Regions from separate parts of the Paenibacillus sp. Marseille-Q9583 genome, predicted to be linked through region 1. Evidence: riboswitches for the same ligand, from Rfam matches in the RefSeq annotation. Region 1 holds a riboswitch; each other region holds the start of a gene.
What was found. A riboswitch is a leader RNA that binds a small molecule or an ion and turns the genes downstream of it on or off. The one in region 1 is predicted to bind cyclic di-AMP.
Positions count from the first base shown of each region.

Region 1 (7,495 bases):
TTCCGATTTACTGATTAATTTCTTTTTGACAAAAATTATTTTAAACAGACTTGGAATCTTTTTGACCTCCGAGATTGGAAAGGCCATAAAGATGGAGGCCGCCGTCCCCACTAAGATAATAACGTAAGCAGCGGGTGTGGCTAAAGCGTGAAGAGGAGCGTGCTTGAGGATCATACCCCAAATTACTGCAACTAGACCAAAAATTAAACCGAGTATTGTTGAAATTTCCATTATGCACCTCGTCCATGAGATTATAAGATGTGTTCCGACAAAGCCGCGTATATCATCCTTGAAACAGCGGCAAGGCACTCTGTTCGAAACCGAATAACGTATATTCTTATTTATCGACATCATTCCGTTTTTTGTGAAGTCATTTTTTCGGCTATAATGGATAAGGTAAGTAATTATTCATCTGTGGAGAAAACGGAGTGATACATGTGGGTGTAAAGCATGGTAGAGATTACGGTGAAATTCTGACGGATTTAACCGAGGCTGTCGGACGAATTTCCGATGGGTACTTATTTTTTGAAATGGATCCGGAAGAGTGGCAAGAACTGCCGCAGGAATCCAAGCTGGAGGTATGGGAGGCGCTGGCTGAGGATCTTTTCTTCGCGCTGGGTAATGAACCTATGATTGAGGTGGGGAGCGGCGTTATCATCTACGATAAGGACACGCACCGCATTAATATTTTAGTCGGAGAAGAGGATTTAGCCTCTGTTGTTTTGATTTAAGAAGAGGGGCCGGCGGGGCGTAATTTGCCCGTAGTTAGTAGCCCGTGTTAAAATTGGTGTAGCCGAGTTATAATCGCTGGGATTCTTGAATACATTTAATCGAAAATATTGCCTTTATCCTGGCACATCCCTTGGACCTCAGAAGCTAAGGGATGTTTTGTTTAACGAATAAGACGAGTAAAGGGACCTGCGGATTTTACTGCAATTTTTAGTAAGGGAGGAAACGAATTGTTATTTACCGAAGAAGAACTGCGTGAGCAGATCAGCAAGCTGGAAGGTTGGAAGCTGGAAGAGAATACCATGGTGCGAAAATATATGTTCAGCCAATATATGAAGGGTATTGCTTTCGTTGATGAAGTAGCCACCATTTCAGAAGCCTTTGATCACCATCCACATATTACGATTGATTATAAGACAGTGACTTTACGACTGAAATCAAATGAGGAAGACGGAATTACAGCTCTAGATATTCGAGAGGCACATGAATTTAATGAAGCCTTTGAGAAAAATCGTTAGTGTCGCCCAAACTCATAAATAAACGCCCGTGCGCAGATAGTGAACTATCTTCTGGCACGGGCGTTTTTAGTTGCTTAGGTAGTAGTTACTGTTACTTTTTCTCTGAGAGCCAGAGGGCGACGTTTGCAATCTCCTCAGGGGCTAGCTTTTCTTTAAAGGAAGGCATTTGACCTCGTCCTTTAGTGACGATACTGTAGATTTCTTCAGCATCATGCTGACCGCCTTCATTTTGAAGACTGGGTCCAACTCCACCTTGAAGCTGATCGCCGTGACAGGTGATACAGCTGGCTTTCACGGTTGCTTCGGCCTTTGCCGCATCCAATTGGACTTCCGGCATCGTCGGCTTATTCTGTTCAGCTACCTCTTCTTTACCTGGAAGTGTAAACATAAGTACTACCGCAAAGGCACAGGCGGCAAAAAACAAACCGCTCATGATCCATTTCTGCATCCCAGTTCGTCCCTTCTATGTAAGCTGCTCCCTACATTATAGCTCAAGGTGAAGCGTTATCATAGGGTTTGTGACAAAAAAATGAACGATAATGCCATCAAATCATTGAAAAATATGGAATTTTATATTATTTATCATAGACCATGCAATAAAAAGGTTTGTTTCCTGTGGGGGTTAGGCGTTCATACGTATCGGTAATTGTAAATCCACACTTTTGGTAAGTTCGGATCGCCCGCTGGTTCCAGGTCAATACCTCTAGATCAATCTCACGCTCAGGATAACGAAGCAAGGCTGTTTGCACGATTACATCCATGAATATTTTTCCTAGACCTTGACCACATAGATCAGGGCGCATACCAATCCCCAAGCGAACAACACCTTCCATTGGAAACAACTGCGCGAATCCACACAACATCCCTTGCCCATTTAATATGGAGACATATTGCTCATTCCGTAGCTGCGGGTCACCGAACTCGATTCCAAGAGCCTGCATTTGCTCCCACGGCATCCAGCCGTAAATATTATAAGGGGCAGTGTAATCCCAGTTGCAAATCTCTTCCGCGTGACTGGTCTCCATAGGCGCTACATGAAAAGTAACAGGGGGATTTATCATAAGGTCAAGAACCTCCTTTCACGGGGCGACTTAAAATGTCTTGTATTTCTAGCTTAAAATACTTATGGTCCTTATAAGGAGATCGAAGGCGTTTATGCTTGTAACTAATTATATACAAAAAGAGGCATGGTCGACTCAGAAATTTATGAAGATTATTGTTTTACAAATTCTGAGAGGGGTAAATACTAAATAAGACAAAAAACAAGCTCTTCCCCAAGAATCAACATCTTGGAAAAGAGCCTATGTACGATTTACTTATTGAACATCATCATTATCTTCTGTCTCAGAAGCAACAGAATGATAAGCATCCGTGCTCATAATTCGTTTAGCACCGATGTAGCGTTTCACGTAGTAGCTATCACTCAGGGAGCTAATCGTTACACCGCGTGAGGAAGATGCGTGTGCAAACTTGCCTTCACCGACATAAATACCGACATGGGAGACACCCTTACCACTTGTATTGAAGAATACAAGATCTCCAGATCTTAAATCATCTTGGGAGATAGCAGTACCCATTTGATACTGGGAACCTGATTGGTGTGGTAGGTTTATACCAATTTTATCAAATACATACATTGTAAATCCGGAGCAATCAAATCCATTTGTGGAGATGCCGCCGGATACGTACTTAGTTCCGATGGTCTTGTCGATCACTTTATCCATTTTGGAATCCGCGAAAGCGCTTCCTGCTCCGATGGTGAAAATAATGGAAAAGCTAAGTACTGCTGCTGCTAGCTTCTTCTTCAAAAGTTTATACCCCTTCCGGATGCCTACGAGGTTAGCTTAAGGGTTCGGTTGAAGGTCCCCTATGACCCCTCTAAAAATGGAGGTCAATTCACCCAAAGTTGGTTCCCCCGTTTTCCTAATAGTTAGGAAACTCGGCTGATACTGTTGATTAGGAATAGCTTGTAATCAATACATGACAAAACCTTTGTAAATAACAACTTAATGATTACAAAAATGTTACTAAAATCTTACTGCAGTTATTGTAACAAACAGAGTGCCGCTTGGCAATCGTTTTTAACATAATCATGCAGAAAATTTCGTTTTTTTAAAGACAAAATGCATATGTAAGCGATAATATTAAACTAATTTTTATATTTATTGAAATTTTTATCAAATAAAAGTGTTTAAAGTCCGTTCTGGAGGTGTAAAGAATATAATAAGGCAAAATAAAACCTGGATTCGATTAAGTTAATAATCAAACCCAGGTCTATATAATGTAATTGTGAGGTTATAGTTGTGGGGAAGTATTAATCGTAGGCTATAGCTTGATATGAGGAAGTACTCATTACTCTTTTAGCACCAACGTAGCGATTGGCCCAGTAGGACTGGCTAAGTGAAGTGATGGTCACGCCATATGAAGATGATGATTGTGCGAATTTTCCGTTTCCAACATAAATGCCGACATGGGATACGCCGTTGCCTAATGTGTTAAAGAAAACTAGGTCACCTGAACGTAATTTACTTTTGGCTACAGGAGTTCCGACATTATATTGAGCTTTTGAAGTACGGGGCAAAGAAAGACCCACCTTCTTGAATACATACGTAGTAAATCCAGAACAGTCAAACCCGGCAGTGCTAGTGCCTCCGGTTTTATAGGCAACTCCAATTGTCTTTGAAATAACACTGTCCATCTTAGAATCTGCAAAGGCACTTCCTCCACCAATAGAGAACGCCATCACAAGTCCTAGCGCCGCAGCGACGCATGCTTTTCTTAAATTCTTCAAAAAAATTGTACCCCTTCCAATGCCTGTGAGGTTAGCTTAAGGATTCGGTAGAAGGTTCCCCTATGATCACTGCAAAGCGAGATCAATTCACCCAAAATATGGTTCCCCCACTTCCCGGTGCAAGGAATTCGGCGTTTTATGCACCAGATAGTGACTTATCGACATGACTACGACAAATACATGAAGTTATGTAGAAATCGTTTCAAATGATTACAAACTTGTTACCAATGGAACAGGACTTATTGTAACAAAGTCTTTACGATTTTGCAAATCCTCATAATTTGTCTATAACGCGAAAGAGTCCCAGCTCCTGATTCAGGAACCGGGACTCTTATATTATGTTCTGTAATGCTTCAAATTATTGTGGAAATGCTTTACTGTGCCATAGATGATACTGAGCTGAAATTCCCCACATTTTGAAGAGTGTTGAGGGCAGTGATGAAAGTTGACGAATAAGAAGTGCTGGTAGGCCAGGACAGAAGATACCCGTTAGTCCGCACACTAGCAAAAGGATCAGGCCTGCTGCACCAAGTATGATTGAAATTCCTATTGCCGGAATCAGCGACTTCAAGCAAATGAATAAGGAGGAGAACATCCCCGTGCCGCTGGTATAACCAAACTGCATATATAGAAGGAACAGGCGCACGATAAAGATGTATATAAGCCATGCCAATACGTATGGAACTAGATGAAGTAACAAAGAGTAGTTCAGAAAGGAGGACAAGAATAGCCCGTACATTTTTGGAGCAAGCCAGTATAACGGAAGTAGAGCCAGCACCCATTCGATTAGACTGAAGATAAACACTGGAAATCCATAAAGCTTCATACCGGGAAAAAAGAACAGGCCCCGCTCTCCTTTTCGCTCCTGATGGAGTTCATGCAGTAATCCTGCCCTTATGAAGGGGGAGAGTAGCAGTCGTAAGACAACAAGCCCTAGGAACATCCATAACCAAGTACGTATCGCAGGATCTGTGTTTAAGCTGAACTGCCCTTCGACATAATAGAGTAGTCTGCCCATTCCGCTGCCACCAGCGTCTTTATCTGGATAGCGCAGTAGAATTGGAACGATAGCAGACCGGATGAAGCCGTACATAAAGTAGCCCCAGAGCAGTCGGTAGATGAAGAGCAGAATCAGAATATAAAATTGCTCCTTCATGCTTTGCCAGCCGCGGGTTATCGATGTTCTCACAATCATTCACCTCACCAGACAAGAGTTCCGAGCACAGTTTCAACTAGTTTAGTTACACTTAATGTCCAGCGGGAGAGCGTTTTGGGCTCTATTTCCGCCAGTCTGAAGTTGTTCAGATGTTTGCTTTCTAAAAGAACGGTATGCTCAGGATCAATCTCAGCAGAGAGGAGAAGCTTATCGCTTAACAATTGGAATGTAGTCTCTGCCCCTTCACCGCTCCAGACCTGCTCTGTCGCAGAGCCATCGTCGAATGTGAATCTAATGGGAACGTCAACATAATGGCTCCCTTTGTTTGTAATCTTTACAATGGATTCATAGCTCTGAGCATCGCTGTTGCCATTCTTTTTGATCGTAATCGTATCTACTGAGAAATCAGGAGCACCACCACCATAAATATAATCTTCGAAATAAGGCTGCCATGATTTTTTGGTTATCTTCTCAACGACTTTTTGAAAATCAGACGTAGTGGGGTGCTGGAAACGGAATTTACGTGCGTAAGTGGACATGATGCTGTTCATTGCCTTAGTGCCAACTTGCCGTTCAATATCCTTAAGTACTAGCTTTCCGCGAATATACACATTCCGGCTATAGGATTCTGTCCCGGCATATCTCCATGTCTCTAAATTTAGCGGCTCTGATTTGGTCACCAAGCTGGACTGAAGAGGGAGATTCGTTTTGATGCCATATTCTTGCTCCATGAGTCTGTCTTCAGCATAAGAAGTGAAGCTTTCGTCTAGCCAAGCCTCTTCGAATTCATTGCTGGCTACCATGCCGTAAAAGTATTGATGGCCAATTTCATGAACGACGGTTCTTTCAAGTGAGGTGTCAGGAGAAGAGTCTGTGGCTCCAAACGCTGTAATGAGTGTTGGATACTCCATTCCTCCAGCCCCATTCCCCTCCTTAGGCGGAACGATAATAGACAGAGTCGAGTAGGGATAAGGACCATACCATTTGCTGAAGTAGGTCAGAGCTGCCTTAGCGGCCTGAAGGTATCGTTCCTTTAAGTCTTTGTGTAATGGATCGAGATACACCTTAATCCGTACACCAGGCACTTCTGGCGTAGAGAAGGCTTCTTCGGCTACTGTAAAATCAGGGGATGCCGCCCACGCAAAGTCATGGACATCGTCAGCGTAGAATTGATATATTTTTTGATCTTGCTTTAGCTTGGCATTCTTCACAGGAAATCCGGTCGCAGCTACCGTGTAGTCGGAAGGAACCGCAATCGTTACATTAAAGATTCCAAAATCGCTGTAAAATTCAGAGGTGCCGTGGTACTGATGCAAATCCCAGCCTTCCTCCTTAACCCCACGTGTGCCCATAGGCTCGTATACACTAAGTTTAGGGAACCATTGCCCAGCCATCACGAAATTTCCTGATGCGCCCATACGGGCAAATATTTTGGGGAGCTGGACCTCGTACTGGAGTTTAAGCGTGACACTTTCTCCGCCATTAACCGGCTGTGGGAGATGAACCTTTAGGAGTGTCTTATCGTTGACGTTACCATCATCGGGTTGTACAAATTGCACTCTTTGCATTAGTGATGTTCCTTCTGATGTGCGCAAATCGGTTAAAGTCATACTTCCGAAGCCGTTCTCTGGCATGGTGTCACCTCTGAGCGTTCCTCCGGACTCCTTCATAAAGGTAGTATCTGGTGAAGAAAAGGCATTTGGATACATATGAAAATATAGATCACTTACCGGTTTTACACCGGGGTGTGTCCAGGTTACCGTCTCAGAAGCGATTAAGGTTTCTGTATCAGGAACAAGCTGAACATTGATGTGATACTCGACAACTCGTTGACTTAATGCCTCTTCTGCTGGAACGGGGGCGCTATCAGGCAGTGTCTGCTGTGGTGCAGCTGCAGGAGCTGTGCCGCTTGAGGACTTGGCCTCTTTTAAAACAAAGCTAGTAACAGAAGATGTAGAGTTATCCCCCGAATAGACCCATATGCCTCCTAATAGCACGAGGGTGGCCAGGGTCGCAAAGATGATGATGTACCTTAATGACAGTGACTTCATAGTGTGATTCCTCCCGTGACAAGCATCTACGGGATGTATATGTTTGCAATCGCCGCATTATTAGCTAAAATTAAATTATTCGTAAGAGGAAGGGTGTGCACTCGTGGACAACATACAACCGGAGGGCAAGAAACAGATTGCCTTAAATATTGTGAATGCAAAAAGTAAACATAAAGGCTTTGGGGCAGGCTCTATAGAGCTCAATAACGTATCACCTGTCATTATTGATGGCGGGGAAGCAGTCATTGAT
Region 1 covers NZ_CDRJTB010000061.1:21,912-29,406, reverse strand. The annotation lists gene motA (flagellar motor stator protein MotA) at 1-231, opposite strand, end outside; gene ACWNM1_RS23170 (hypothetical protein) at 438-731, shown strand; gene ACWNM1_RS23165 (4a-hydroxytetrahydrobiopterin dehydratase) at 960-1,247, shown strand; gene ACWNM1_RS23160 (c-type cytochrome) at 1,339-1,695, opposite strand; gene ACWNM1_RS23155 (GNAT family N-acetyltransferase) at 1,823-2,308, opposite strand; gene ACWNM1_RS23150 (C40 family peptidase) at 2,564-3,055, opposite strand; cyclic di-AMP (ydaO/yuaA leader) riboswitch at 3,061-3,202, opposite strand; gene ACWNM1_RS23145 (C40 family peptidase) at 3,562-3,990, opposite strand; cyclic di-AMP (ydaO/yuaA leader) riboswitch at 4,044-4,182, opposite strand; gene ACWNM1_RS23140 (hypothetical protein) at 4,397-5,227, opposite strand; gene ACWNM1_RS23135 (M1 family metallopeptidase) at 5,239-7,245, opposite strand; gene ACWNM1_RS23130 (YwhD family protein) at 7,349-7,495, shown strand, end outside.

Region 2 (7,495 bases), on a different contig from region 1:
TCTTCACGGAGTCTACCGCACCTTTGCGTACGCAGCGTCCATCTTGCAGGTCAATACCACTCATCCGAGTTTCGGCCTTAAACTCTACGAATTCGCCACCTTCAGCAAGCTTGCTGTCATAGCTGCGTTCCAGCTTTTTGGCCAGCTCAATTACAGAACGTCCCTCAGGCGTCTCATCCTTTAGGGAACTGATGGCCGCCCATGCCGTAAGCTCCGCTTCGGATTCATTTCCGACAGGTACAAATTCACTAGCCATCCGGTTCCCAAAGGTAATCGTACCGGTCTTATCTAGGATCATCGTATTAATATCACCAGCAGCCTCAACGGCCTTACCCGACATCGCGAGTACATTAAACTGGGTCACCCGGTCCATACCCGCTATTCCGATTGCGGATAGTAGTCCCCCGATAGTTGTCGGGATCAGACAGACCAACAAGGCGATCATAACCGGAATATCAAGATCAACGCCTAGATAAGTTGCAATCGGCCGCAAGGTCACTACTACAATTAGGAAAATCAGCGTCAGACTGATCAAAAGCGTATTAAGTGCGATTTCATTCGGTGTCTTCTGACGTTTCGCCCCTTCCACAAGGGAGATCATTCGATCTAGAAACGACTCACCAGGATCACTTGTAATTCTGACTTTAATCTCATCACTGACGACCCGTGTACCGCCTGTAACGGAGCCAAAGTCCCCACCAGCCTCCTTGATTACAGGTGCAGATTCACCTGTAATCGCTGATTCATCTACGGAAGCCAGCCCTTCAATCACTTCACCGTCACCAGGAATGAGTTCTCCCTGACTGACGATGACGATATCCCCTTTACGCAGTTCGGAGGAGGAGACTGTCTTCACCGTCCCTCCAACCAGTTTGTTGGCAGTGATATCTTGTTTCGTTTTCTTAAGCGAATCAGCTTGGGCTTTACCGCGGCCTTCCGCCAGTGCTTCAGCGAAGTTCGCAAACAGCACTGTAAATAGCAGAATGAACAACACTGTGATATTGAATCCTATCGATTGCTCAGCATTAAAATATCCAGGAGCCAGCACCATGAGGAGTACAATGATCGTACCGACCTCTACCACGAACATGACTGGATTTTTGATTAGCGTTACTGGGTTAAGCTTTATAAAGCTATCCTTTACAGCGCTTAGGAGTATGGGTCCCGTCAGCAGCTTTTTTCTTTTTACAGTACTCATCTTATTCTCCCTCTTCCTACCGTAAGGTTAGATATTCTGCAATGGGGCCGAGTACAATGACCGGCAGGAATGTCAGCGCACCGATAATCACTACTGTACCGATCAGAATTCCCGTAAACAGTCCATTGTCTGTGCGGAATGTGCCAATTGTCTCAGAAACCGGCTTCTTCTGAAGCAGAGAACCTGCTACCGCCAGCATTGCGATAATAGAAACATAACGACCTAGCAGCATGACAATCCCGGTTGTGACATTCCAAAAAGTTGTATTGTCTGCAAGACCTTCAAATCCTGAGCCATTGTTCGCGGCAGAAGAGACATATTCATATAACACTTGGCTGAGTCCATGGAATCCAGTATTCGTAATCGCCCCTTGCCCCAAATCGGTCAGGAACGCAGCTGCAGTTGGCACAAGAATAATGAACGGATGCACAAGGATCGCAATGGCAATCAGCTTCATCTCCTTGGCCTCTATCTTCCGTCCGAGGAACTCCGGTGTCCTGCCGACCATCAAACCGCACAGGAAGACACCCAGAATCGCGTACATCAGCATATTAATCAGTCCGACACCTTTACCACCGAAGACATTGTTGAGCATCATCAATGCTAGAGGCGTAATGCCTCCCAGCGGTGTCAGCGTATCATGCATATTGTTAACACTACCTGTCGTAGCTGCGGTTGTTACTGAAGTAAACAAGGAAGACTGCGGTATGCCGAAACGCACCTCTTTACCTTCCATGCTTCCTTGTGAAGATTCGATTCCTAGTGCATTGATCGCCGGATTACCTTTTGATTCAGCATAGAAGTTTAGGCTTAATAGCAGAACAAACAAGGTCATCATTGCGGTAAAAATTACCCAGCCCTGACGTTTGTTCTTGGCAAACAATCCGTACATATAAGGGAGCGAAGCTGGCAGCATCCACATAGAGAGAATCTCCAGAACGTTCGTAAGTGGATTAGGGTTCTCAAAAGGATGGGATGAATTGGCCCCGAAGAAGCCGCCACCATTCGTGCCCAGATGTTTGATCGATTCCAAAGAAGCTACTGGACCGATAGCAATTTGTTGTGTTTGGCCCTCTAATGTAGTGACTTCAAGTGATGGCTTGAGCGTTTGTGGCACATGCAGTCCTACCAGCACCAATGAAACTAACAAAGCTAGCGGAATGAACACACGAATATGTGCTTTGACGAAATCCTCGAAGAAGTTCCCGACTGATTTCCGTCCCGTGATTCCTCTGACAAAGGCAACTGCAACAGAAAATCCGCTCGCTGCAGATGTGAACATCATCATCGTGATGACAGCCATTTGTGAAAAATACGAAAGCCCCGTCTCCCCGCTATAATGCTGCAGGTTCGTATTGGTCATAAAGCTGATCACTGTATTGAATGAAAGCGTCTGTTCCATATCCGTAATTCCATTTGGGTTTAACGGCAATCCCCGCTGCAATCTAAGAACAATGTAACTGAAAGTGACCAATACGATATTTGTTAACACAAAGCTGAGCGCATACTTCTTCCAAGACATTCCGTCCCGTTTTTTCAGGCCGATCAGCTTATAAATTCCTTTTTCCATACCTCCAAACCATCGATCCGTACGGTTCGGTTCATTAGAAAATACATAATATAAATACGTGCCCATCGGCTTAACCAGCAAGATAAGAATTACGATTACAGCAACTATTTGCAAAATGCCCATGAATGCCCCTCCTTAAAATTTCTCCGGATGAATCAATGCGTAAACCAGATATACAAACAACAGTAGGGTAACAGCGATTACTAGAATCACAACTTATCCCTCCCTGTATCCTCAACTACACCTGCGCACCAGCGCATAAATCCATAAAACAACCCGTAAATTACAGCTAACGAAGCCACCATATACAGATCCATCATATCTACCGCACTCCTTCTTTTATCCTTGATGAGGTGATTTATCGATTAGAAAATCAGCATCACCACTATGAGAATAGATTACATAACTTGCACCAAGTCTTTTATAGACCAATCTAGGATTTATTGAGCTTGTGATTACAAAAATCGGCTGTGTAGTCCAGGTGCGGCACATCTGAATGTAGCGGCAGCATAACGTAAAGCTGCTCTCGAACAGATATACCCGTCCTACCGGGAACGGTGGGCGAAACCAAGTATTCTGATGGCGGGTATCAACTAGAACGACTTGTTCAATCCCCATCTCTTCGAGTAGGGCCTTCTCAGGCAAGTTGTTGGTCAATCCGGCCATCTTAATGCCTCTGAATTTTAGAAGCTTAATAAAATGTTCGCCTGCCTTCGTTGGCGCACATACCAGTACATATTCATTCTGATCTGTCATCTCTTATTCTCCTCAAATGCTTTGCTTGTAAGATCAGAGCTTGATCACCCTGATCTTGAAAGAAAGCTACCGCTAATGATGAATATAACGACCTCTTCGTGAGGTTTTCCATAAATGCTTTGCTTAAAAAAGCACAGCAAAAAGCCACAAAGGATTCTCCTCTGTGGCTCGCTAGCGGTCACATTGCACTCATCCTCTCTCCATACGCTTACGAGGTTAGCTGTCGGATTCGGGCGGTGAGAGTCGCCCTACCTGTATAGATGCGAGCTCACTCACATCTTCTACAGGATTCACCCCATAACCGGCTTCCGACTCTCACATCGTCTGCCGATTGTTGGTTCCCCCGCTTTCCTTATCGGAAATTAAGCGGATCAAATATTCGATTGTTGTTGAAACAGGAGTAATCATACCCTTATGCAGGAAGTATTGTAAAACCTGATTGATGCCAAAATAATGCAAATTAAAAACTATTTTCGCATTGGATAGCGCTTACTTGATATCCAATCTCTCTATATCTCTTGTTTACTCGAGTTTCAATCCATTAGCGAAAAACGCTCATACCATGTGATTTTATTCACCACGATTAGTGAAATGACCAAAAATCGCCTTTATAAGAAAGGAAACAAGAAAGCGAGATTAAGCGAGGAAGAAGCCCGATAACACGCAATAAATACCTATTTGGTTCCCTTTTTCGTCGTAGTCGGCAGGATTTGGTTTAAATTGCGCTCAAAAGAACACTTTCTGTTTTTACAGAAACACCTTGAAAAGAGTATGATTCGGGTTGAATCTATTTCACGAAATACATTCAACGCTGAGTTCCTGCAATTGCAGGGAACGGGGGAACCATCAGGTCATATGGCCTACTTGGGGTGAATCCGAAGGAGACTGTTCAAGTCTCACATAGGTAGGGCGACTCTCACCGTCCGAATCCGACAGCTAACCTCGTAAGCGTAAAGAGAGAGACCCTTGATCCGCCACGCTTTGGCACAGGTGTGTGTATACCTGTATTCCAAAACCGCAGCAGAGGTCCTCCTCTTGCTGCGGTTTTTGCGTTACCTGATTCTTTAACTGAATCTATAGGGTGATAGCATGCTGGACGGGGTGAAAGGAATGAAACATTATTATTGGGGAACTCAGCAAGGGCTACTTGAGCCGATAAGTCTAAACTATGTTTGCTTTGGAGCGTTATGGTTCGAAGAGGATCATCATAGAACAATTGTCGGCTACGCATTTGGTCAGAACCAGATTGACACATTGCGCCATTTCAGCAGCTCTTCTACTTGTGAACGCTGTATGGACCGAAAGATTATATACGAAATATATAAAAATATCCGCGAAAAGCAGCAGCTGCAGGATTGGGCAGCACACCAACGTTTTCCGTGGCTCACCGCCTTTAAAGAACCTTGGAAAGATGTTGCAGTCGGTTGGTACGTAATGAGATCCCGCAGCACCTTCCCCTTACATTTATCCGTTATACGCAAACAGAAATTCCGACTATGGCTGGAGCATGCCGCAGTCTGTGAGAATGAAGCTGAAATGCTCGCCTGTATAGAGAAGGCCAACATCACTCACCATGTTGATCTTAAGCTTTTGGAAACCTAAGGAGGAGAAACCTGTCATGGACCAGCGAAGACTATCTCGCATAGAAGTATTCGTCTTTGATTCACCTGAGCCTATTCACTATGGAATGGAGGCCGGTCAAGGTAGCCGTTATGGCATCCTGAAGCTTACCTGTAAAGGAGGTTGTAGCTGGGGAGCGTGTCTTATCTCTGCTAATACCAAAACCTTCGACCTTATTAAATGGAGTTCTTTTCTCAGAATGATTTATCATTGCCGACTTGAGGAAGCGATAGATAAAGTACGTTCCCATGGTTCAGAGTGGGATCAGACTCAGTTTGAGCTAGTGCAAGGTGCTTTACAGGATTTAAAAGCCAAGCTGCAGGGTAAATCCTTGTCAGGTCACATTGAGCAAGGTCGTCTGTACAGAGCTGTCGCTGGTGGGAGAGATTCCAGAGGAGGGCGGCTATATTATAAACCATCCAGTGTTGCGCTTCAAAAACATAGTTATCCAGAACCTGATACCGCCGAGCTTATCAACAAATCCATTTCTTACTTTTCTATATTATAGGTTCATCCCATAACCCATTCTGAAAGGATCGTGTTTATCATGCCTGACCCCTTACCTGCCGGATCACCCCGTAGAACTATATTTGCAGAGTGTGTTCAAAAGTGTACGAATGATATCTATACGCTCAGTTTCATGTTGTTACAACAATCAGCAGAAGCCGAGAAGGTTACTATCCGTACTTTTAAAGAGCTTCATAAAATATTCCGACAAAAAAGCTTCGACAGCCAGCTATTCTCTATCGAAGCTTACCGCTCTTGTATCCGACAATGCGCCGATTATTACGCACGCCGTTCTCTCCTGTCTTCCAAGGCATTGCCTTGGGAAGAGCAGCTTGTAAAAACGATGTGGTATGGCCTAAAGCTATCTTTACCTCAAATAAGCATCATCCTGCAAAAGAGTGTTCCTGTGCTAAAAGCGCAGCTTAGGCGTGTGCGGGAGCAACTGACTGCTCAAGAGGGTTTGCTGCCTAGTGGTAATCTATCCGTTGTCTAATCCCTCAAAAGGAACAGACATCTGAGTGTACGGAGCATATATTGGACTCAGGAAACCTGGAGTCCGCAACTATCTTCCAAATAACTTTTACGATACGTACACAAAAAAGAAAAAAGCCACGGCATCTGCCGCGGCTTCCTTTCCCTACTATTACGCTTTGCTCTTACGCGCCTTACCGTACATCCACAATCCCGCAATCATTCCTACCATGGCAATACCAGTCAATACACCTTGAGTGAAATCCATAACAGCGGATCCATCTGAATGGAGCATTCTACTAACCGTAGCCAGAGATACCGAACTCATTAAAAGCATCATATTGTATTGTTCACTTTTAGTCATGATTACCACTCCTTAAAAGTTTATATGAAGCCACTTAGATCTTGTAAGCCTTCATCGCTTTTCTGATCTCTTTAATACTTGGACGTTTGCCGTACATCAATACGCCTGTGCGATAGATCTTGGCAGCCAACCATCCAAAGATGAACGTGGTAACAAGCAGGATGGCTAATGATACAATAACTTGCCAGATCGCTACTTCACCAACACCAATTCGGAGCAGCATGGTCAATGGAGAGGTGAACGGTACATAACTCGCTACCTTAACCAGCAGAGTATCCGCATTGGAGATACTGAACAGTGGAACATAGAATGCTACGAAGCCTAACATCATAATCGGCATAACCGCTTGGCCAAGATCCTCTGTACGGCTGACAATCGAACCTACAGCTGCATACATCAAGGCATAGAGGAAATAACCTAGTACATAAAGAACAATCCCATAAAGCAACAAGTTAATATTAAGCTGGCCTAAATCCAGGTCTAAATCTTTCAAAATCGTTGCATTATGCGGAAGCTTAAGATTGACAACTACCGCTGCGATAATGACTCCAATTTGTAATAATCCTACTAAGAAGACACCGATAACTTTACCGAACATTTGCGCTAAAGGTGAGGCACTTGTAATCAGAATCTCCATGATCCGTGAGCTCTTCTCTGAAGTAATCTCAGCTGCGATCATATTACCGGTCATCATGATAGACATGAAGAACAGCATAAGCATGGCGTATACAATGACGTAATTAATAGGTGGAGCGGATTCCTGCGACGCATCCTTATCTCCCGCAGTCCCATCAGGGTTGAGCTGCTGAGTAGCTATCTGTACCGGTGTTGACATAGCAGCAATCTGCTCCTGCGTCAGCTTGTCGCCAACGATGAACTGGGTGTTGGCCTGCTGAAGGGCATTTTGGAGATAGATTTGCACATCGCCCTTCAATTCACCATTTTCACTATGATAAGTAACGGGTGGAAGTCCTTCGCCAGTAGGTTCTGCAAAAGTAACGTACCCCTC
Region 2 covers NZ_CDRJTB010000006.1:112,358-119,852, forward strand. The annotation lists gene kdpB (potassium-transporting ATPase subunit KdpB) at 1-1,198, opposite strand, end outside; gene kdpA (potassium-transporting ATPase subunit KdpA) at 1,215-2,891, opposite strand; gene kdpF (K(+)-transporting ATPase subunit F) at 2,904-2,981, opposite strand; gene ACWNM1_RS05080 (hypothetical protein) at 3,108-3,524, opposite strand; cyclic di-AMP (ydaO/yuaA leader) riboswitch at 3,714-3,903, opposite strand; cyclic di-AMP (ydaO/yuaA leader) riboswitch at 4,324-4,489, shown strand; gene ACWNM1_RS05085 (hypothetical protein) at 4,635-5,126, shown strand; gene ACWNM1_RS05090 (hypothetical protein) at 5,143-5,652, shown strand; gene ACWNM1_RS05095 (hypothetical protein) at 5,692-6,144, shown strand; gene ACWNM1_RS05100 (hypothetical protein) at 6,295-6,486, opposite strand; gene ACWNM1_RS05105 (ABC transporter permease) at 6,521-7,495, opposite strand, start outside.
Region 2: linked by a shared signal. The riboswitch ahead of ACWNM1_RS05080 (hypothetical protein) and the one ahead of ACWNM1_RS23150 (C40 family peptidase) in region 1 are both predicted to bind cyclic di-AMP.

Region 3 (7,495 bases), on a different contig from region 1:
AGCGCTCTACTTTGTAAATATGGCTTTCGTTGGTCCAGACTCTGAAACTGCTTCACTTGCTGCATTATCTGTTTACCATCAGAATCATGATGAATTCTGGAAGTTCTATGATGCTGTATATGCTCAACAAGGTGATGAGAGCGATGAATGGGCGACTGAAGATTTCTTAGTAAGCCTTGCGGAGAAAGAGAAGTTAGCTATCGATTACGAACTGCTGCGTAAAGATATCAAGGATCGTACGTATGCAGATGAGCTGAATAAGGGTATGCAGTTAGCTAGTGAAGCGGGTGTGACGACTACACCATCTCTTTACATTAATGGGGTAATAACTGCGGATCCATTTAACATTGAAGCGATTTCAACTGAAATTAATGACGCCGCAAAAGCTGTGGAGGCAAAGTGACAAAGTTCCTATCTTTTTGCAAGCGTAACTGCCTGTATCTGGCCTGGTTCGTCTCTTTAGTTGCTGTTGCCGGTAGCTTGTATTTGAGCGAAGTATTGAAATATGAACCTTGTAAGCTTTGCTGGTTCCAGCGAATTTTTATGTATCCTCAGTTATTCCTCTTGGGAATAGCGACGTTTCGAGGGGATAAAAGGATTATTCCATATGTACTTCCACTAAGCTTGATTGGTGGCAGTATCTCGATCTATCATTATGCGGAGCAGAAGATTCCTGCGTTAAGTAAAGTGCTTCCTTGTACAATTGGTGTTCCTTGTAATAAGGATTACTTGAACTTTTTTGGATTCATTACGATTCCTTTTCTTGCATTAATCGCTTTTGCTTTAATTAGCATTTTACTTTGGTACGGACGCAAGGAAGAAGAAGTGATGGAGTTAGATAACGAGGAAAGTTTAGGATTTTGATTTTTCAACTTTGAGGGACCGAAAAAGATGTGAAAAATGATTAAAAACACGGCCCAGAGGGATAATTGAAGAGAATGAAAGAAAGCATCCAATAAGACGCTATATTTGCGGTTATTGGATGTTTTTTCATTCTATTTTCATTTTTTTCAACGCTTTACTGTATACACTTTGTAGACTAATATTAGACCTTGTGAGAAGTTGAATATGCGCTGAATTTTCTAAGGGAAAACGGGGGAACCAAACTTGGCATATGTGCCAATGGGGTGAATCGGAATGGGTCGATTAGACTTATACCGTAGGGCTAAACCACAGCCCGAATCCGCCAGCTAACCTCGTAAGCAAAGGTGGGATAATGACCATGCATAGCATGCGGATCATTTCCGTATGCTATTTTTAGTGTCTGCATTTATGAATCCACCAATGAAAACAGCGCGCGGAAATTCCGTTTCAGCTCCCAAAGAAAGGAACTGTATCCACCATGGTAAGCAAGGTAAAACGACTATTGATCGGGCGTCCGATGAAGTCGAACGAACTCGATCATGAAAAGTTATCCAAGGTTAAAGCACTGGCTGTCCTGTCTTCTGATGCGCTCTCGTCTGTAGCCTACGGAACGGAACAAATTTTGATTGTACTGGTGGCTGCGGGGTTTACTGCCATCTGGTATTCCCTGCCAATTGCCTTAGCCGTATTGGGCCTGCTGGCCATCCTGATTTTATCCTATCGGCAGACAATTTACGCTTATCCTCAGGGAGGCGGAGCTTACATCGTTGCCAAGAGTAATCTTGGTGTTCCGACAGGGCTCTTAGCAGGAGGGTCTTTGTTAGTGGATTACATTCTGACCGTAGCTGTTAGTGCGTCGGCAGGGACGGATGCGATCACATCGGCTTTTCCAAGTCTTCATAATCACACCGTTCTTATTGCAGTATCTGTTATTATTTTACTTACTTTGATTAATCTTCGCGGAGTTACAGAATCAGCTTCATTCATCGCAATCCCAGTGTATTTGTTTGTGGTGTCGATTGTAGTGTTGATTATCTCCGGTGTTATTAAATATGCAGCAGGTGGCGTGCATGCGAATGTCCCTGAAATTGGCTCTGCTGTTTCTAATGTTAGTTTGTTTCTACTATTAAAAGCCTTCAGTTCTGGCTGTTCAGCGCTTACGGGTGTAGAGGCTGTATCTAATGCCATTCCAAACTTTAAAGCACCTGCTGAAAAGAACGCAGCCAAGACCTTAATGGTCATGGGGGTTATACTTGGATTTATGTTTACAGGTATCACACTACTGGCGTATTGGTACGGCATAGTGCCTGATGAAAAGGCAACGGTTGTTTCTCAGATCGCTGAATCGACCTTTGGCCGCGGAACCTTATATTTTTTCATTCAAGGTATCACAGCAGTAATTTTGTTCTTGGCAGCTAATACAGCTTACTCAGCGTTCCCGCTGCTCGCATTCATGTTTGCAAAAGATAAATATATGCCACATGCTTTTATGGTTCGTGGAGACCGTCTAGGTTTCTCTAACGGTATTATTTTTCTAGGTGTTCTGTCTGCTGTGCTTGTAGCTGCATTCCATGGAAATACAGAAAGCTTGATTCCACTTTATGCGGTTGGTGTATTCATTCCTTTCACATTGTCACAGCTAGGAATGATGGTTCATTGGTTTAAAACAAAACCAGCGGGATGGAAAAAAAGATTTGTTGTAAATACCATCGGTATGCTGACTACATTGACGATTACGCTTATTTTTATCATCACTAAATTCTCAAGCGTATGGATGGCTTTCATTTTCTTACCTGCTGTAATGTTTGTGTTCCACCGGATTCACAAGCACTATTTGAACACTGCAGATCAGCTTCGTATATGCCCGAGTACAGATAAACCTTTGATTAAGGGCAGTACAGTTGTTGTTCCTGTTGCGGGTGTAACACGTGCTGTACTACATTCCATCAGCTATGCCAAGTCTCTAACGGATAATGTTGTAGCCGTGTATGTTGGCTTTGATGAAGAGGACATTCAAAAAATGGAGCAACGATGGGAGGAATGGAATCCGGGTGTACGCCTGATTGTACTTCGTTCCAGATATCGCAGTATTATTCGTCCGTTAGTGAAATTTATTGATACAGTGGAGTGGAAGACCGCAGCGACGGATCATATCACAATTCTGATTCCACAGTTTATAACTAAACATTGGTGGCAAGCCGTACTTCATAATCAGACCAGCTTTTTAATCCGTTCGTATCTAATGAATTCAAAAGATGTTGTAGTTGCGACTGTCCCATATCATTTGAATAAATAATGGATCATTAAGGAGAGGCTATATCCGGAACGTTCGGAATATAGCCTTTTTTGTCTTTTTAAGAAGGGAATTATTGCAAATCCACAAAATTTAAAATTTATATGTTGACATAGAGAATGAGAATCAATATCATTTAAAAGTGAGACTGAGGTAGTCAACACCTATGAATAACATAGGATGTATACACTAGGAGGGTATTTAATGTTTTTGTTTAACAGAAAAAGATTTGGAAGCATGAAATTAACGATGGTCGGATTAATGGTGATGGTGCTATTCTTATCCGCTTGCGGTAATAATAATCCTGGTAACGCTTCAAACGCAGGAACAGAGCCAACGACGGCACCTACTGCTGAAACTACAGAAGCTCCTACAGCTCCTAAGACGTTAACGGATGCAATGGGACATGAAGTAGCGATTCCAGCTAATCCTGGGCGTGTACTGGGTTCTTATTTGGAGGATGCTTTGGTAACTCTAGGTGTGACTCCAGTAGCGCAATGGTCAGTGACTAATGGTATTCAAGATTATCTGTCCACTGAATTGAAGGATGTTCCTACGATCAGCTACGATCTTCCGCTCGAGGCAGTAACTAGCTTCGCTCCGGATCTTATCCTCATCCCATCGGAGTCATCTGTACAGAATGGTATCTATGACCAACTGAATAAGATTGCACCGACTTATGTGATTGGGGATAAGCTAAATCAAGATTGGCGTAAATCGCTACTCAAGATAGGTGAAATTCTGAACAAGACCCCTGATGCAGAGAAAGCCATTAAAGATTATGAAGACAAGGCGGCTGCAGCGAAAGAAAAGCTTAAAGGAGCTATTGGAGAAGAGTCCGTGGCGATTTTATGGTTGGTACAAAAGAACTTCTATATTGTAGACGAAACCCGCAGCAGTGGTGCTGTATTATATACAGACCTTGGTGTAAAGCTGCCTAACTTAGTAACAGAAATTCCTGTTGGTACAAGAGCTACTTGGAATCCAATTTCGCTAGAGAAGCTTTCTGAGCTGACAGCAGATCATATTATCCTTGTAAATAGTGATAAGACTGAGGGTTCGGAGATTCTGGACAGTTCAATTTGGAAAGGAATCCCGGCTGTAAAAGCTGGTAATGTACATGAAATGAGCTCAACAAGCAGTTGGCTATACAGTGGTGCTAACGCTGGTGGCAAAATTATTGACGATGTGTTAAAAAGTTTTGTGAAATAAAGAGTCGTAATTCACCATGAATGAGACTGATCATTTGGGTGGGGAAGGGCGTGCAGATCAAGTATCTTAGGATACTTAGATCTGCACCATTTTTTTATAAACCATTCCTGTATTACTGAAAGAGAACTCCTACAATTGTACAACCTAATTTTTTTTGCGATAATGAGAATGATTGTTGTTATCATATAGACCATTGTAACTATCGATTAAGGAGACGACTCATGGTTTCACCCTCAGATTTCGCGCATCGTAATAAAAATGATACACAAAAAGCTCTACATACCCGACCGACAGCTGCAATGGGTATTCTACTGATTGGACTCGCTGCCATTGCCTTTGGACTGGCACTTTCGGTCTCGGTGGGTGCGGCAGATATCAGGCTAGCTACGGTATGGGAAGCAATATTTCATTTCAATCCAGATTTACAAAAACATCAGGTGATAAGAGAACTGCGATTTCCACGCGCGATAGCAGGTGCTTTGGTCGGTGCTTGCTTCGCAGTAGCAGGGGCAATCATGCAGGGGATGACAAGGAACCCTCTTGCGGATTCAGGTCTGTTAGGCTTGAATGCGGGAGCAGGTGTAGCGCTGGCCATAGTTTTTGCTTTTGCACCTTCGCTCTCCTTTACTTCACTTATGTTGTTTTGTTTTATAGGTGCTGCTATAGCGTCTTTTATCGTATTTGGAATCGGGTCACTATCTTTTAATGGCCTTACACCTTTACGTTTGACGCTGGCAGGTTCCGCGGTTAGTGCACTACTGGTTGCTGTTAGTCAGGGCATAGCTATTCTTTTTAACTTATCCCAGGATATAGCCTTCTGGTTGGCTGGCGGAATGGGTGGGGCAAGCTGGACTCAGATCAAGATTATCTTCCCCTGGGTGTTCGTGGCATTAATCGCAGCGATGATGTTAGCGCGGTCTGTCACCTTGCTCAGCTTAGGAAGAGAAGTTGCAGTTGGTCTGGGGCAGCGGACAAGATTAGTACAGTTGGCATGTATGATTGTTGTAGTAGTTCTTGCCGGAAGTGCAGTCTCAATGGTTGGCCCGATTGCTTTTATAGGACTAATTATTCCACATGTAGCACGTTATTTCGTTGGAGTAGATTATCGCTGGATCATTCCTTGCTCGGCAGTTCTTGGGAGCTTATTGATCATCTTTGCGGATATCGCCGCTAGAATGATAAATGCCCCTTATGAGACGCCGCTAGGCGCATTAATTGCCATCATCGGTGTACCTTTCTTTATTTACTTAGCGAGTAAGCGGAAGGGGGAGCTGTAATGCACAGAACAACCCTTTCTCCCAATGATAATGAACGCCGTACACGTGCTATTACAGTGTTATCGCTCCTTGCCATATTGATCGTTGTTGTTTTTATTGTCAGTATGAATACAGGATTTATGCGTCTATCCCCACGGGAGGTACTACATACACTGCTGGGTGATGGAACTCATCAGCAAAAGCTTATTTTATTTGATTTCAGATTACCTCGCATCGTAATTTCATTGTTGGTTGGAGCGGGCTTTGCGGTGTCAGGCTGTATTTTACAAAGTCTCGCAAGAAATGCACTTGCCGAACCGGCTACGCTGGGCATAAGTGCGGGTGCTGGTTTTGCGGTAATCATTTTTATCTCGTTTTTTCCGGCTACAACAGCAGCTCCGGTATTTGTCTTACCGCTCTTAGCGCTTGGTGGGGCTAGCTTAACCGCCGCTTTAATCTATATTCTTGCTTATAGAAAAGCAGATGGTCTATCTCCAACAAGGTTGATCCTTATCGGGATTGCAGTCGCTGCCGGAATTAACGCTTGCCAGCTGGTGTTGGCACTTCGGCTTGATCCCAATAATTATCAGTTTGTAGCGACTTGGATCGCCGGGAAAATATGGGGTGGCGATTGGAGATTCGTCCTTGCTCTCCTACCTTGGATAGCGATTCTGTTACCGTTCGCCTTCTATAAAGCCCGTATTCTTAATGTATTGAATCTAGGGGACCATACTTCAGTAGGACTTGGAATGCGAGTGGAGAAGGAGCGTATTCTCCTTCTAGTGACAGCAGTTGCGCTTGCCGGCTCCTGCGTTGCTGTAAGTGGGGGAATTGGCTTTGTAGGCCTAATTGCACCACATCTTGCCCGCAAGCTTGTGGGACCCCGTCATCAGATATTATTGCCCGCTAGTGCGTTGACAGGGGCGCTTCTTATGATTACTGCTGATACTATCGGCAGATGGGTGTTACAGCCTGCAGAAGTTCCAACAGGCATCGTAGTTGCGATCATTGGTGCACCTTACTTTTTATATTTACTCGCCAAATCGAAAGCATAATCCGTACGAAGCGAGTTTTACTATGTAGTTCATTCTAGGAGCATCGCTCCATAAAACTTTTAAGGAGTTGTTAACATGTCAGAACGTTTGAACACAGAAGAGTTAAGTATTGGGTATGCAGAGGCTACAATTGTTAAAGGGTTGAACTTAACTATCCCTACGGGAAAAATAACTGCACTAGTGGGCGCTAACGGTTCTGGTAAATCTACAATTCTTAAAACAATGGCCCGGATCATGAAGCCTAAGAGCGGCAGTGTAATGTTGGACGGCAAATCGATCCATAACTTTTCAACGAAAGAGGTAGCTCGTCAGCTTGCGATCTTACCGCAAAACCCAACGGCTCCAGACGGACTAACGGTCTCTGAACTTGTCAGTTATGGCCGTTTCCCGCATCAAAAAGGATTTGGCACAATGACAGCAGAGGATCGCAGCATTATCTCTAACGCAATCACTGTTACAGGTATGGAGCCTTTCCATGACCGTCCGATTGACCGCTTATCTGGAGGACAACGTCAGCGTGCTTGGATCGCTATGGCATTGGCGCAAGAAACTGACATTCTATTTCTGGACGAACCAACAACATTTCTGGATATGGCTCACCAGCTTGAAGTTCTACAGCTTCTGCAAAAGCTGAATGAGGAAGAAGGCCGTACCATTATCATGGTCGTGCATGATTTGAATCATGCTACTCGTTATGCACAGCATATGGTAGCTATTAAGTCAGGTACTGTGGTTAGTGAAGGTTCACCTACTGAAGTTATGACACCAGATGTATTGCGGGAAGTGTTTGGAATTGAGGCAGATATTGTTCCAGA
Region 3 covers NZ_CDRJTB010000079.1:1,968-9,462, forward strand. The annotation lists gene ACWNM1_RS26145 (DsbA family protein) at 1-403, shown strand, start outside; gene ACWNM1_RS26150 (disulfide oxidoreductase) at 400-864, shown strand; cyclic di-AMP (ydaO/yuaA leader) riboswitch at 1,062-1,220, shown strand; gene ACWNM1_RS26155 (APC family permease) at 1,343-3,160, shown strand; gene ACWNM1_RS26160 (ABC transporter substrate-binding protein) at 3,362-4,369, shown strand; gene ACWNM1_RS26165 (FecCD family ABC transporter permease) at 4,591-5,646, shown strand; gene ACWNM1_RS26170 (FecCD family ABC transporter permease) at 5,646-6,680, shown strand; gene ACWNM1_RS26175 (ABC transporter ATP-binding protein) at 6,756-7,495, shown strand, end outside.
Region 3: linked by a shared signal. The riboswitch ahead of ACWNM1_RS26155 (APC family permease) and the one ahead of ACWNM1_RS23150 (C40 family peptidase) in region 1 are both predicted to bind cyclic di-AMP.

Region 4 (7,495 bases), on a different contig from region 1:
TAAGAATCAGAAACAGTTGATTTGGATGTCAGTTCCGTTGCTGCTGTATATTGTACTATTTGCGTACGTACCTGTTTGGGGATGGACCATGGCTTTTCAGGATTATAAACCATCTAAGGCATTTGGCGAACAAACGTGGGTTGGCTTGAAGCACTTCAAGGCAATATTTACGGACGATACCTTTCTAAGGGTATTTAGAAATACATTGGCAATGGGTTTAATTAATTTCATTCTAGGATTTATTACCGCGATAGGATTAGCCTTACTTCTTAATGAAATCAAAAATGTATTTTGGAAAAGAACCGTGCAGACCATATCCTACTTGCCGCACTTTCTCTCTTGGATCATTGTAACAGGGATTGTAGGTGTCTCCCTTTCGGTTGGTAACGACGGGATTATCAACATCTTACTCATGAAATTAAATCTTATTGACTCACCAATCCTTTGGCTCAGTGAAGGAAAATATTTCTGGGGTATTGTGGGTGCTTCAACCGTCTGGAAAGAGGTGGGATGGGGTACAATCATCTACTTGGCTGCTATTGCTTCTATAGATCCAGCTTTATATGAGGCTGCTGAGATCGATGGGGCAAACCGATACAGAAAAATGTTCAATGTAACATTACCTGGAATTAAACCAACCATTGTAATCCTGATGATCATGTCCATAGGACATGTACTGGATGTCGGATTTGAGGTTCCGTTCTTGTTAGGGAACGGTCTTACTGCAGACTGGTCGGATACGATAGATATATTTGTATTGAAATACGGGATTGGCCAAGGGAATTATTCCTTAGCCACTGCGGGTGGTATATTTAAAACAGTCGTAAGTGTAACGTTGCTGCTATTAGCTAACTGGACCTCGAAGCGGCTAGGGGAAGAGAGGCTGTTATAATCATGGAGAAAACTCAATTATTACCTCATAAATCTCCAAAAAGTAATGGTGGAAGACGCATGAGAAATATAGGTCTTGAACCAGTATTGTTCGGTACCTTTAATGCTGTATTTATGGTATGCATAGTTATAGTTACCTTATATCCATTTCTAAATACTATAGCAGTTTCATTGAATGCGGGGAACGATACGATCCGTGGCGGCATTTATCTATTGCCTAGGGAGTGGACTATACAGAACTACAAAGCTGTTTTTGCCTCAGGTACCATTATTCCTGCTTTTTGGATTTCGGTTGCACGAACAGTGATATCTACGATCCTGAATCTATTTCTAACCACAATGCTTGCTTATACTTTAAGCCGGAAAGAATATGTTTTCCGCAAACCGATTACCATTATTTTCGTCCTTACCATGTATTTTAATGCGGGTCTGATACCAAACTATTTCCTTATTAAGGAGCTTCATCTGCTAAACTCGTTTTGGGTATATGTAATACCGACTATGATAAGTGCATTTAATATGATCGTTATTCGTACTTATATTGGTAGCATACATGAAAGTCTTATGGAATCCGCGAGAATCGACGGTGCCGGGGATTTCAAGATTTTCATGAAAGTAGTCTTCCCTTTATGTAAACCTGTTCTTGCTACCATTGCCCTTTTTGTCGCAGTAGGTGCATGGAACGCATGGTTTGATGCTTTTATCTACACCTCTTCCCGCCAGCACTTGAGTACATTGCAGTATGAATTAATGAAACTAATACAATCAAGTATGAATGCCAACAGTAGCGCAAGTGTAGCTAACGGGGCAGGGGTAACTGCGGAGTCAGCGGGGTCATTGGTAACTCCAAAGTCCATTCGTGCAGCCGTTACTATCGTTGCTTCGGTTCCGATTCTGCTAGTCTATCCATTCATGCAAAAGTACTTTGTAGTTGGAATGAACGTAGGAAGCGTGAAGGAATAAGTAGCTTGCACCCACTATTAAATAATAGGAAGGTTGTTTGTTGAATTATGACTCCATCTCCAATCACATACACGAACCCAATACTTCCAGGTTTTTATCCAGATCCTAGCATCACTCGAGCAGGGGATGATTTCTACTTGGTGTGTAGCTCCTTCGAATATTTTCCTGGGGTGCCTATCTTTCACAGCCAGGACTTGATTCACTGGACACAAGTTGGTCATGTATTAGATCGTGTAAGTCAGCTAGATACACGTAAGAGCAAAAGCTCTGGAGGTATATTTGCTCCAACCATCCGGTATCATGAAGGAACGTTTTACATGATAACGACCGAAATACACGGGAAGGGGAATTTCTATGTTACGGCTACGGACCCAGCGGGTCCGTGGTCAGACCCGATTAGTATTCCTTATGGAGGAATTGACCCTTCCCTAATGTTTGATGAGGATGGAAAGGTATATGTAACCACCCAGCAGGGAGCAGATTATGATTCCCACGCTATTCAATATGAGATAGACATTGCTACAGGAGCAGCATTAACAGAACCTGTTGTCATCTGGTCTGGGGATGGCGGACCTTGGACGGAAGGACCACATTTGTACAAAATTAACGGAATGTATTATATCATGTCTGCTTCAGGCGGCACGGCAAAGGAACACCGAGAAATTATCGGTCGTTCTTCCTCCCCTTACGGTCCTTTTGAAAGATTAGAGCAACCGATATTGACCCATCGCGGGACTGATAGTCCCATTCAGTATCTAGGACATGCTGATCTGATCGAAGATCGTAACGGGGATTGGTGGGCCGTATTCCTTGGAGTACGTCTAGTAGATTCCAAGTATACAGTGCTAGGAAGAGAGACCTTTCTTGCCCCTGTAATTTGGAATGAAGATGGATGGCCTATGATTGATAATAACGAAGATACCGTTGGACTGGAGATGAAGGTTCCACGTGTACCGGGTCATTCGCCAAAACCTGAGACAAGCGGAAGATATGATTTTGATGACCATGTATTACCGTTGCAATTAGCCTTTCTGCGGAATCCGGCAGAGGGAAGCTGGTCACTAAATGAACGCCCGGGATGGTTATCTCTTCGGGGTCAATCTAAGGGTCTCAGTGATATAGGACAGGTGGCCTTTATAGGAAGGAGACAGCAGCATACTTCAGCAGAATGGAGTACATTACTGGATTTTAACCCTACCGTGGACGGTGAAGAGGCTGGACTTTGTGCTAGATTGGATGAGCATGCACATTATGAGGTTGGCTTGGTGCAAAAAGATGGCCATAGAGTCATTGCAGCACAATTAACTATTGATGGAATAACCCGTGTAGAAGCAGAAGTACCAACTACAGCTGAGCGAATTTATCTGAAAATACAGGCGGAGTTTACCGAATACACCTTATTGTTCTCCTTGGATGGGCAGGAATGGAATAAGCTATCTACAGCGGCAGCATACCCATTATCCCCACAGGCCGTAAAAGGAAATGGATTTACAGGTGTTCTTATCGGTTTATATGCGACAGGTCATGGTAAAGTAGCTGAGGTACCTGCCCACTTTGATTGGTTCGATTATCGGTCATAATGAATAGCGTTTGTTAGGAGGGAACTTGTTGAGACAAGCTAGTGATTTTACAGAGCCTGCACTAAAGACAGTGTTCGCAGAGGATTTCAAGATTGGCGCAGCCGTCAACCCATTAACTATCCAATCACAGGAGCATTTGCTTGCTTATCATTTCAACAGTATTACCGCTGAGAACGAGATGAAATTTGAAAGTCTGCATCCACTTGAGGACACTTATAACTTTAGGGCAGCAGACCAGCTGGTTGCCTTCGCCAGGGAATATCATATGGCGATGCGCGGACATACCTTGATTTGGCACAACCAGACAACGGACTGGCTGTTTGAGGATAAGGGCGGAGGACCTGTAAGCAAAGAGATTCTGCTTGCACGAGTTAAATCACATATTCAGACCGTTGTAGGACGTTATAAGGAAGAAATTTATGCTTGGGATGTTGTAAACGAGGTAATCGCTGATGAGGGAGAAGAACTTCTTCGCCAGTCGAAGTGGCTCGACATTGTTGGTCCAGACTTTATCGCCAAAGCGTTTGAATTCGCGCATGAAGCCGATCCAAAGGCTTTGTTGTTCTACAATGACTATAACGAATCCCATCCATTAAAGCGTGACAAAATTTATAAACTGGTGAAGTCGCTATTGGAACAAGGCGTGCCGATCCATGGCGTCGGATTGCAAGCACACTGGAATTTATACGATCCTAGTCTGGATGATATTCGTGCAGCGATTGAGAAATATGCCTCGTTAGGACTTCAGCTTCAATTGACTGAGCTGGATGTATCCATGTTCCGTTTCGAGGACAAACGAATGGACTTAAAGACAGTACCTGCTGAGCTGCTCGAACTTCAAGCAGATCGATATGAAGCGATGTTCGCACTGCTGAGAGAATACCGGGACGTGATTAGTTCGGTCACGTTCTGGGGAGCAGCGGATGACTATACCTGGCTGGATGATTTCCCTGTTCGTGGTCGGAAGAACTGGCCGTTCCTATTCGATGAAGGGCATAAGCCGAAGCCAGCTTTCCATCGAATTATCACTTCTGCCACGAAATCATAGAGTGGGCAAGCTGCTCAAATAATGAACTGTGAACCCGTCCTTATATCGATTAAGGGCGGGTTATTTATACGTTGATAGATTAGTAGAGTAGATCTCAAAGGGCGGATTAAAGTGAGCGTGACAATTAGAACGATTCTGGAAGATTTAATAGGAGCTATGGAACAGATAGATGGGACTGTGGATACGCTTAAGCCGGGGAATCCAGAAATGGTGATTACAGGGATGGTTACGGCATTTTGCGCTACGCAATATGTTGTGGAACGAACGGTTGCTATGAACGCCAATTTGTTGATCACACATGAAGGTGTGTATTACAGTCATCATGAGACGAGTGAGTGGTTAGAGGATGACCCTGTATATCTTGCGAAACTGAGTGTAATCGAGCGTTCTGAACTGGCTATTTTTCGTTATCATGATTATTGGCATCGGCATCAACCGGATGGGATCATGGTGGGCTTGCTGCGAGAGCTTGAATGGTCAGCCTATGTGGTTGAGCAGCAATCCACTGCTACAATCCTATCGATTCCAGCTATGACGGTAAGTGAAGCGGCTCAATATATAAAAAGAAAGCTAGGCATCTCCTATGTACGTGCTGCCGGAGACCTATCCCAGAAATGCAGACATGTGGGGATATTAGTAGGTTACAGAGGAGGTGGAACGATGGCTATTCCTCTTTTTAATCAGCACAATCTTGATTTAATTATTGCTGGCGAGGGCCCCGAATGGGAAACTCCAGAATATGTGAGGGATGCTGTCCACCAAGGCAGATCAAAAGCGCTGATTATGTTAGGTCATGCGGAAAGTGAAGCTCCAGGAATGAAATATTTAGCTGAAGTTCTGGCACAGAAATACCCAATGATTCCTACTTACTTTATTGCTGAACAACCGGTCTATCAGCTGGTTTAATTTCGTATAAACCGAAATGAAGAATAAATTTGCATATTATGGAGAAAATGATTGGAAACCAGGTCACTGAGAAAGGAGTGTTTCAATGGAAATTCCTTTGGAGGCTGATGAAGTGTTAAGTCGTATCAAAAAGCTTCAAACCGATGGAAGCTCGATCAGCAAAAAACAAGTGAAGCAAAGCGATCCTGATCTTATGAGAAGTGCGCTGTTCTTTTTTCCGAGCTGGGAACATGCATTGAAAAACGCCGATCTGTTGTAGCCATATGATTGTATAACGAAGCCGAGTGGTTCAGGGATTGATCTCTGATGGCCGCTCGGCTTTTTTTAGATATATTGAGTAAACAAGAGAAAAAGAAAGAGAAAACGAAGTGTATGCTCAATATGAAATGAAAAGCATGGCTTTCAACATTATTTTGCCCACGGCTCAACTTTACAAGAAACCTTACACGGAGTATGATTCATCACATAACTGACAATTACATAAGAAGTCCGCTTAATTTCCGTTAAGGAAAGCGGGGGAACCAACAACTGGGAACCAGTGTAACAATCGGTACTAGTTATGGGGTGAATCCTGTTCCAGGTGCATAAATGCATCCATGCAGGTAGGGCAACTCTCACTGCCCGAATCCGACAGCTAACCTCGTAAGCGTATGGAGAGAGGATGAATGGCGTATTTGATGATGAATAGCCACAGAGAATCCCTCTGTGGTTTTTTGCTGCGTTAAAAAGCAGATATAGTTGTAGAACCTATCTATGAAAGAGGTGTTAACTTTGCCTATTGCTAAACTGAATGGAACTTCGCTCTATTACGAAATCAATGGAACAGGGACTCCGGTTGTGTTTATCCATGGACATGGATTAACACATAGTATGTTCAAGCCACAATTGGAGTATTTTTCTGATAAATATAAAGTGATTCTGTGTGATTTACGGGGGAATGGCAAATCAGGTGAATTACTGCAGGCCCCAAACGAGATTATTGAAACTCAATGTCTAGATATAATTATGCTATTGAATGATTTGGGTATTCGTGAGGCTGTTTTTGTTGGGAGTGCCTATGGGGGGCTCGTCGTACAACATATTGCGAAGCAATATCCAGAGCGAGTAAAAGCGATTGTTGTCGCGGATAGCTTTTGTAGAAGTCAGGCGTCAACGATAATCGGTAAAATCCAGCTTATGGCTGCTTATTGCAGTTGGTTAATGTATTACGCTCCAAGTGAGCTTGTACTGCCTTCGATTCGTATGATGTACCGGGAACGCTGGAATCTGGCTTATAACGAGATTAGAAGAGGACTTCTCGATAAACGTCCACGGGAATTGTATCGGCAAAGGCTGGCTACGAGCCATGTGGATTACACTAGATGCTTAAAGTCTTTTAAGCGTCCCGCCTTATGTATTGTAGGTGACTTTAGTGAATTTGGAGTTAATTGTATGAAGGATATGGTATCTCAGCTGCCACATGCTCAGTTAGTGATCATTCCTAACGCATTAGATCCTAGTAATTTGTGTCAGCCGGAGAAATTTAATGCTATACTTCAGCGGTTTTTGGAGAAACAGCAGGAAACTCAGCAGATTAGTTGATCTTAGTGGTAAGTGAGAAATGAGGGGCGTCCCATAGCCGGGGAGTATGTACTGGCTACGGGGCGTTCTTCTGTATGTCTGTATTTTGTACAATGCTGTCTACTGATGTAAGATTAAAGATATTCGATATTAACTATCTAAAGGAGCTGAGTCATGATGTCTCAAGCCGAAACCATAAAATTGACCTCATTATCTTCAAAAGGGGGCTGCGGCTGCAAAATCGGTCCCGCCGATCTCATGCAGGTTATTCGCAGTCTACCACCAACCGTTCCTAATCCGGATCTACTTGTAGGTCTAGACACCAGTGATGACGCTGGGGTATATCGATTAAGTGATGATCTAGCGTTAGTGCAAACTGTTGATTTTTTCACGCCGATCGTGGATGACCCGTATTCCTTTGGGCAAATTGCAGCAGCTAATGCGTTAAGTGATATTTATGCTATGGGCGGCAAGCCGCTTACAGTGCTTAATATTGTGGCCTTCCCTATTTCTGTTTTGGACAAAAGCATTCTCGGTGACATTTTGC
Region 4 covers NZ_CDRJTB010000025.1:52,015-59,509, forward strand. The annotation lists gene ACWNM1_RS13775 (ABC transporter permease) at 1-892, shown strand, start outside; gene ACWNM1_RS13780 (carbohydrate ABC transporter permease) at 952-1,854, shown strand; gene ACWNM1_RS13785 (glycoside hydrolase family 43 protein) at 1,902-3,434, shown strand; gene ACWNM1_RS13790 (endo-1,4-beta-xylanase) at 3,463-4,482, shown strand; gene ACWNM1_RS13795 (Nif3-like dinuclear metal center hexameric protein) at 4,594-5,388, shown strand; gene ACWNM1_RS13800 (hypothetical protein) at 5,474-5,647, shown strand; cyclic di-AMP (ydaO/yuaA leader) riboswitch at 5,869-6,053, shown strand; gene ACWNM1_RS13805 (alpha/beta fold hydrolase) at 6,160-6,969, shown strand; gene selD (selenide, water dikinase SelD) at 7,126-7,495, shown strand, end outside.
Region 4: linked by a shared signal. The riboswitch ahead of ACWNM1_RS13805 (alpha/beta fold hydrolase) and the one ahead of ACWNM1_RS23150 (C40 family peptidase) in region 1 are both predicted to bind cyclic di-AMP.